Stratiformator vulcanicus: one gene and its partner. Each later gene encodes a partner of the first gene's protein in a complex. Links are inferred from orthologs where the notes say so. Each region holds a gene or a part of one and is shown on either strand. Other genes may lie near its edges.

Region 1 (3,855 bases):
CGGGCGAAGTCGTCTATCTCTCCGCAACCGTCGACGTGCTTGCCGGGCGAATTGCCGGCGACGAATCGTCCCCCGACCGTCGGCCGAATCTGACCGGCACGGGGGGGCGCGTTGAGATCGTCCGTATGTTATCGCTGCGGGAGCCGATCTATCGGCAGGCGGCTTCCCTGACAGTCGATGTTGACGAACTGTCGCCCGACCAGATCGCCGATCGGATCGAGATGTTTCTCCGAAAACGCCGCGCCGTCTGGTTCAACGCATGAACGGCGATTTCTGGTGGTGGGTCGGAGTCGCTGCGCTGTTCGTATTCGGCACCATCGCCGGTCGATTCTGCAACCGTTGCGTCGATCGGTTCGAGCGGTGTGAACTAACCGGACGCGGCTTGCGAGAGCAACTTCAGTCGGCGCTGTTTCCCGAAGCGTACGAGCGGACGCTCTGGTCGGCTCAGCGTTGGTTTCATCATCTTCCTGTGATCGGTCGCTGGCTGCCCGGCAACCCTTACCGCGTGCAGCATTGGAAATCTGAGGCGCGGCGAACGGTCGTCGAATTACTCGACGGCCTCCTCTGTGTCGCGGTCTATTGGGCTGATACTCAGTGGACACCGCAGCCGATGACATCGGGGGCAAGCGTCTGTCTTTCTCCCGGCGGATGGAGAGTCGCCTGCCTCGTCATCGGACACGTCGTCCTCGTGCAAGGCCTCGTGATCGCGACGTTCATCGATCTGAGCAGCATGCTCATTCCCGACGGTAGCACCGTTCCCTTCGCGCTATTCGGCGTCATCTTCGCGCTGCTGTCGGGCGGAACGTTGTTGGTTCCGCTTTACTATTACGATCCGTCGATTGCCGCGGCGCTCGGGTGGAGTCGGGGCGATCCGTTTGCCATCGGCGACCTCGTCGTGCCGACGTTGCTGTGTCCGTGGCCGCATTTGCACGCGCTGCTCGCCTCAATTGCGGGAATCATCGCGGGGGCGGGGGTCGTGTGGATCGTTCGCATCGTCGGCCATTGGGGGCTCAATCGCGAGGCGATGGGCTTCGGCGATGTGATGCTGATGGGGATGGTGGGAGCCTTTCTTGGATGGCAGCCGGTGTTGGCGGTCTTCTTTGTCGCCCCGGTTTTTGCGCTGGCGTTTGTGGCCGTAAAGCTGGTCCTCTCGGCGGTCTGCGTTCTGTTCCGGCTCCCATTTCGCTTTGACCATGAAATTCCTTTTGGGCCGTGGCTCAGCCTCGGGGCGATCGCGATGATCGTCGCCTGGCCGCTCATCTGGCCCGCTGCCGAACGGATATTTCTGCTCGGTCCGCTGCTGCTGCCCATGGCGGTGGCAATCACGGCAATTCTCGCCGTGCTGCTCCGCGGAATGCGGTTGCTCAAACAACTCGCCGGGATTGATGAAGACTGGCTCGAACTCGAAGCGTGGAGTTCGGCCGACCAACTCCAATATGATGCTTCCCGCCGCGAGCAACCGGGCCTTCGCTGCGAACCCCCCGGCGACAACTGGAGTCTCTCCCGACACAACCGACGCTGGCGCGGAAAAAACACTTAATACCTGCCCCTAGACTCTCGCCTCTAGACCCTCAACTCAACATGATCTCAATCGTCGATTACGGCATGGGCAATCTTCGCAGCGTGCAGAAAGCGTGCGAGAAGGTGGGAGCCGAGGCTCGCATCTGTAGCGACCCGGCGGAGCTTGCCGGGGCCGACAAGATGATCCTGCCCGGTGTCGGTGCGTTTCGTGATGCAATCGCCGCACTCCGCGAGCAAAAGCTCGATCGGCCCGTGCTCGATCAAATCGAAGCCGACCGACCGCTGCTCGGCATCTGCCTCGGTCTGCAACTGCTCTTCGACCGCAGCTATGAAGACGGTGAATACGAAGGCCTCGGCGTCATCCCCGGCGAGGTCGTCCGCTTTCAGGACGTCCCCGGCAAGGTTCCCCACATGGGCTGGAACACACTCCAAGCGGCCGGTGACGATCCCCTGTTCGCCGGCATCCCTGACGCCGCCCACTTCTACTTCGTGCATAGCTATTACGTGGTGCCCGCAGACGACTCGGTAGTCGCCGCCCGCACCCAATACGGCCCCCCTTTCACCAGCGCCATCCGCCGCGGCAACCTCTTCGCCACCCAATTCCACCCGGAGAAAAGCCAAGCCGAAGGCCTCCACCTGCTTAAAAACTTCGCAGTGATGTAGGGCGGGCTGTGCCCGCGGAGCGAGAAGCGGGAAGCGGGAAGCGAGAAGTGAGAAGTGAGAAGTGAGGAGCGAGAAGCGAGAAGTTAGAAGTCAGAATTGAGAAGTCAGAAGTCAGAAGCGGGTGGCCCGGACCCTGTAGGTCCGGGTCGCGCAGCGACAAGAGGTCGCAGAACGATGCTGGCAGTGCGTCGCCGGTCCAGAGCTACGATTCGGACCCAATATCTTTTGCGGCTCACGCGCCCCGGTTCTATAGGAACCGGGCCACCGTCGAACATGAGATTCGAATGGCACGTTTGAACGTCGCGGCATTGCCGGGCAGACTCTGCGAAAGAAACACTCGCTCCGGCGGGCACAGCCCGCCCTACTCGCTCCCCGCTCCTCAATATGCAAATCCTCCCCGCGATCGATCTCCGTGACGGCAAATGCGTTCGACTCCAGCAGGGCGATTACGACCGCGAAACGGTCTTCGGCGACGACCCGGCCGCGATGGCGAAACGCTGGGCCGACGAGGGAGCCGAGATCCTGCACGTCGTCGACCTCGACGCCGCCAAAGCGGGGACGCCGACGAATCTCGACGCGATCCGCGGCATTCGCGCGGCCATCGACATCCCGATGCAGCTCGGCGGCGGCATCCGCAATGACGAATCGCTGAAGATCGTGCTCGACGACCTGGGCGTCGATCGCGCGATCGTCGGCACCGCCGCGCTGAAGGACCCCGACTGGTTCCGAGCTGCAGCCGAGCGCTACCCCGACCGCCTCGTCCTCGGCATCGACGCCAAAGGGGGCATGGTCGCCACCGAGGGCTGGCTCGATGTGTCGCAAACGTCGGCGTTAGAACTCGCCCAGCAATACGTCGGCAGTCCGCTCGCCGCCGTCGTCTACACCAACATTGCCAACGACGGCATGATGCAGGGCATCGACGAGGCGACGGTGAGCGACCTGTGCGCGATGTCCGACCTCGGCCTCCCCACCATCGCCTCCGGCGGCGTCACCGACACCACCGACATCCGCCGCCTCGCACTGGCGGAGGAGGAGCATCCGAACCTAGTGGGGGCGATCGTCGGCCGGGCGTTGTACGAGGGGACGCTGACGGTGAGGGATGCGATTATCGCTGCGGGTTGAATCACCAGTGAGCGTGGAATGCCCACGGAACGTGGGCATGAGTGTTGAGGCGCGAAGTTCTTCGCGCCCGGATTCTGCCTCGCCGCTTTTCCCTCTTGGCCTCGTCCAGTGACCATGCCACCTGTCGACCGGACGAGTTGCTAGTGTCTTTACCGGTGACCTAGTGGTGTCCCCGATACCTTTCAGCGGAAGCCAACACAGAAAGAAGAAATGTTCTCGGCCAAGGATCAAGGGATGCGATTTCCTACGGATTCTTCACACGGGTTTCAAAATTCGTTCACGACAGATGTGATCGTTTCATCACGAGAGAGGCGTAAACGGCGATTCGTGTCTTTTTGTTGAAGGGTGTGGTGATGAAAGCAGAACTTGTCTTGCTCAAGGTCGTACTGTTCGTTTCCGCGATCACGGTGATCTCAGCTGATCAGGCTGAAGCTCAGTTCTGGAAGAAGCTGGAGAAAAACATCACGGGCTTTCTTGAAGACCCCGCCGGAACTGTGAAAGCTGAGGCGAAAAGGGCCGAAAAACAGCTCCTCGACAGCCGCGACAAGC
Region 2 (2,845 bases), 780 kb from region 1 along the record:
AAGAGCACCAACTGACAAAAAGTATTGGGAAACAAAGCGGGAGCGCTCGATCCTCCCTGATGCATCTATCGCTGCAGGCCGATTGGACCTCGGATGAAGCAAGAACCTTGCCCAACGATTAAATTTCATTTGACTCGCGCACCGCCACACCGCGCTCGGCCAGATACCGCTTCACGTCCGGGATGGGGTGTGTGCGATTTGAAAGAAGCGATGGCGAGAGTCCGTGAGCAAATCCCTTGCTTGCGCTGCGGGCTTGTGGGGGCGACGCAATTCGATTTTCTAACAAGCCCGACGCGCGAGCGAGGGATTTCCTCAACGACTCTCCCGAACAAAAATTTCGCAATCCTTTATCAGCAGAGCGTGCGACTTGAAATGAGCGATGGGGAGATTACGAGCGGAATCCCTTGCTGGCGCTGCGGGCTTGTGTGATGCGTCATTGCCCGTCACGGACGTAGCGGATCGCTGCTTCGAGGTGGTCTTCATCGTTGATGAACCGTCCGCTGCCGCCTTCGGTCCACCAATTTGTGCGTTTTGCGTCAAACTCGGACTTCAATCGCCGCGTGCACCACGCCTTGAACTCTTCGCGCACCTTTTTCGGTGGCACGGCAGCCGCGGTCACCACGACATGCGCGTGATTCGAGCGTGCGTTGACCGCATGCAGCATCCATTTCCGATGGTCGCAGTGATCACCGATCGTCCGCTCGATCAGCGCTCGTTGCGATCGCGAAAGCAGCAACGGTTTCTCTTTCAGCCGAGCCGAAGAGTCTTCTCGCAGAATCGGCTGCGGCTCTTCAATTCGGAACACGCCTTTGTCGACCCATCCCCGATCATCCCCCGGCAGCCACGTCCCGTAGGTCGTCCACGTGATGAGGTACGCGAGTGCCTCACCGTGCGAGGGTATCGACATATGAGGACTCTTAAGACAAAGAAGACGTCACACAAGCCCGACGCGCAAGCGAGGGATTCGCTCATGGGCTTGCCCGCCACGGGGCACTGTACATTTAAATCACCATTGTGGCAAAAACGCAATGTTATTCGGGATTCTAGGAGCGAAATCCCTTGCTAACGCTGCGGACTTGTGAGGGGCATTTATGACGCGACGGGCATCCGCACGGCGACGCCGCGTTCGGCCAGATACCGTTTCACATCCGGGATGGGGTGCGTGCCGTAGTGGAAGATGCTCGCCGCCAGCGCCGCGTCGGCTCCGCCATCAGTCAGCACGTCGTAGAGGTGTTCCGGGGCACCAGCTCCCCCACTGGCGACGACCGGGATCGTCACTGCCGCGGCGACGGCTTTGGTCATCTCGATGTCGTACCCGTTTTGCGTGCCGTCGGCATCCATACTGGTGAGTACGATCTCACCCGCCCCAAGTTCCTCCACGCGCTCCGCCCACGAAACTGCCTCCAACCCCGTCCGCTTTCGCCCGCCATTAATGTGCACTTCCCATACTTCGGGCAGCTCACCATCGCGGACCTCGTCCGTGCTCTCGATACTCGACTCTCGCTTCTCGACTCTCTTCGGATCGATATTCACCACGATGCACTGGCTGCCGAACCTGAGCGCCGCCTGCCGGACGAAATCGGGATTCTTCACGGCTGCGGAGTTGATTGAGACCTTGTCAGCCCCCGCGTTGAGCAGCCGACGGATGTCGTCGAGCGTGCGAATTCCGCCGCCGACGGTCAGCGGCATGAAGACCTGATCGGCGGTCCGCTCGACGACATCAAGAATGATGTCCCGCTCTTCGTGGCTCGCCGTGATGTCGAGAAAAACGAGTTCATCCGCCCCCTGCTGCTCATAGCCGGCGGCGACCTCCACCGGATCGCCCGCATCACGCAGATTGACGAAGTTGATGCCTTTGACGACCCGCCCCGCGTGAACGTCAAGGCAGGGAACAATGCGTTTGGCGAGCATGTGCGAGTCGAGTGTCGAGAGTCGAGAGTCGAGGGACCGACTCCCCCGGGAGGCCCATCATAGTTTAGCCGCGCCCGACAGGAAGCGCGGCCGCCTACTCATCCGACTCCTCCTCACTTTCCGGCATCCAAAACGCAATGGTGCAAAACGCGAGGATCACGCTCCACGTCAAAATTTGAACGGCGGCAAGCAGCGTCAATTCGGATAACAGAGGTAAGACTGATCCGTACGGCACTCCGAACGCGACAACGAACATCGCGGTGCTGATCACAATCCCCGAGACAATCACGCTCCAGGAATTCAGCAATCCGAATCGGCTCAGCACCCACGCCGTCGGTATGCCGATCACCCACAGGCCGAACATCGACGGGAAGATTCCGATAAAGCCGAACATCATCCCGAAGAAAATGGTCTTTTCGGCATCGAATGCATCTGCGAGGCCGTATTGCTGCCCTGTACCAACACAACTCAACAGAAACTCGCCAGCCGCGATGATAAACCCGCCGCCAAAACTGGCGAATGGGGCGACCCCGAACGCACCGTAGAGTCGAATTCGACTTGTTGCCGCCATGGTTGCTCAGTCCGAAACCTGGACGCGATGAGAGGGTCCACCCAATTTGATACGCAAATGGACCTGCGATTCAACGAATGGGGTCGGTTCGTCACGATTCGCCCCTGTCCGCCATGCTTGAGGCGCGGCGAACCCTCAGCCTACCTTTCGCCTCTGAGGTATCGGCAGATATGATACCCGCAACACGCCCCCGTAGCTCAGCTGGATAGAGCAGCGGACTTCTAATCCGCAGGTCGTAGGTTCGAATCCTACCGGGGGTGCTTGCAGAGGTGAGGGTTGAGTGGTGAGAGGTGAGGGGAAGAAGGGCGGCTGCTTTCGCCTGCTTATCGGTGACAGGACTCGGGGACGATCGACGGTTCAATG

What was found. Proteins that work in one complex are often made in the same cells at the same time.
Region 2: the proteins of hisH (region 1) and hisF are in contact, whole or in part, in a crystal structure (PDB 6RU0), measured with the Thermotoga maritima proteins. The link is inferred for Stratiformator vulcanicus from one-to-one orthologs. Residues at the interface, in WP_004080484.1 of Thermotoga maritima: Asn15, Arg18, Arg22, Arg117, Leu118, Pro119, His120, Met121, Gly122, Trp123, Asn124, Asn134, Gly135, Tyr136, Tyr138, Val140, Tyr158, Glu180, Lys181, Ser182, Ser183, Lys184, Ile185; in WP_004080486.1 of Thermotoga maritima: Met1, Leu2, Ala3, Arg5, Ser40, Glu41, Asp45, Glu46, Ala70, Glu71, Ile73, Asp74, Ile75, Pro76, Phe77, Asp98, Lys99, Ser122, Gln123, Glu161, Thr195, Leu196, Asn247, Arg249, Glu251.

The regions. Positions count from the first base shown.
Region 1 is NZ_CP036268.1:3,101,815-3,105,669, reverse strand. Bases 411-3,382 are described here. They hold hisH (imidazole glycerol phosphate synthase subunit HisH), read left to right. Parts: upstream 411-1,581; coding sequence 1,582-2,184; downstream 2,185-3,382. Other genes in these bases: hisA (1-(5-phosphoribosyl)-5-[(5-phosphoribosylamino)methylideneamino]imidazole-4-carboxamide isomerase), read left to right, coding at 2,569-3,306; Pan189_RS12095 (prepilin peptidase), read left to right, coding at 411-1,540. Also shown: Pan189_RS12100 (shikimate kinase), read left to right, coding at 1-263; more of Pan189_RS12095, read left to right, coding at 260-410; Pan189_RS12080 (eCIS core domain-containing protein), read left to right, coding at 3,660-3,855. UniProt on the Escherichia coli protein: IGPS catalyzes the conversion of PRFAR and glutamine to IGP, AICAR and glutamate. The HisH subunit catalyzes the hydrolysis of glutamine to glutamate and ammonia as part of the synthesis of IGP and AICAR.
Region 2 is NZ_CP036268.1:3,881,782-3,884,626, forward strand. It holds hisF (imidazole glycerol phosphate synthase subunit HisF), read right to left. Parts: upstream 1,912-2,845; coding sequence 1,090-1,911; downstream 1-1,089. Other genes in the region: Pan189_RS15405 (hypothetical protein), read left to right, coding at 1-122; Pan189_RS15410 (transposase), read right to left, coding at 434-907; Pan189_RS15420 (hypothetical protein), read right to left, coding at 2,006-2,482; Pan189_RS15430 (glycosyltransferase family 4 protein), read left to right, coding at 2,843-2,845.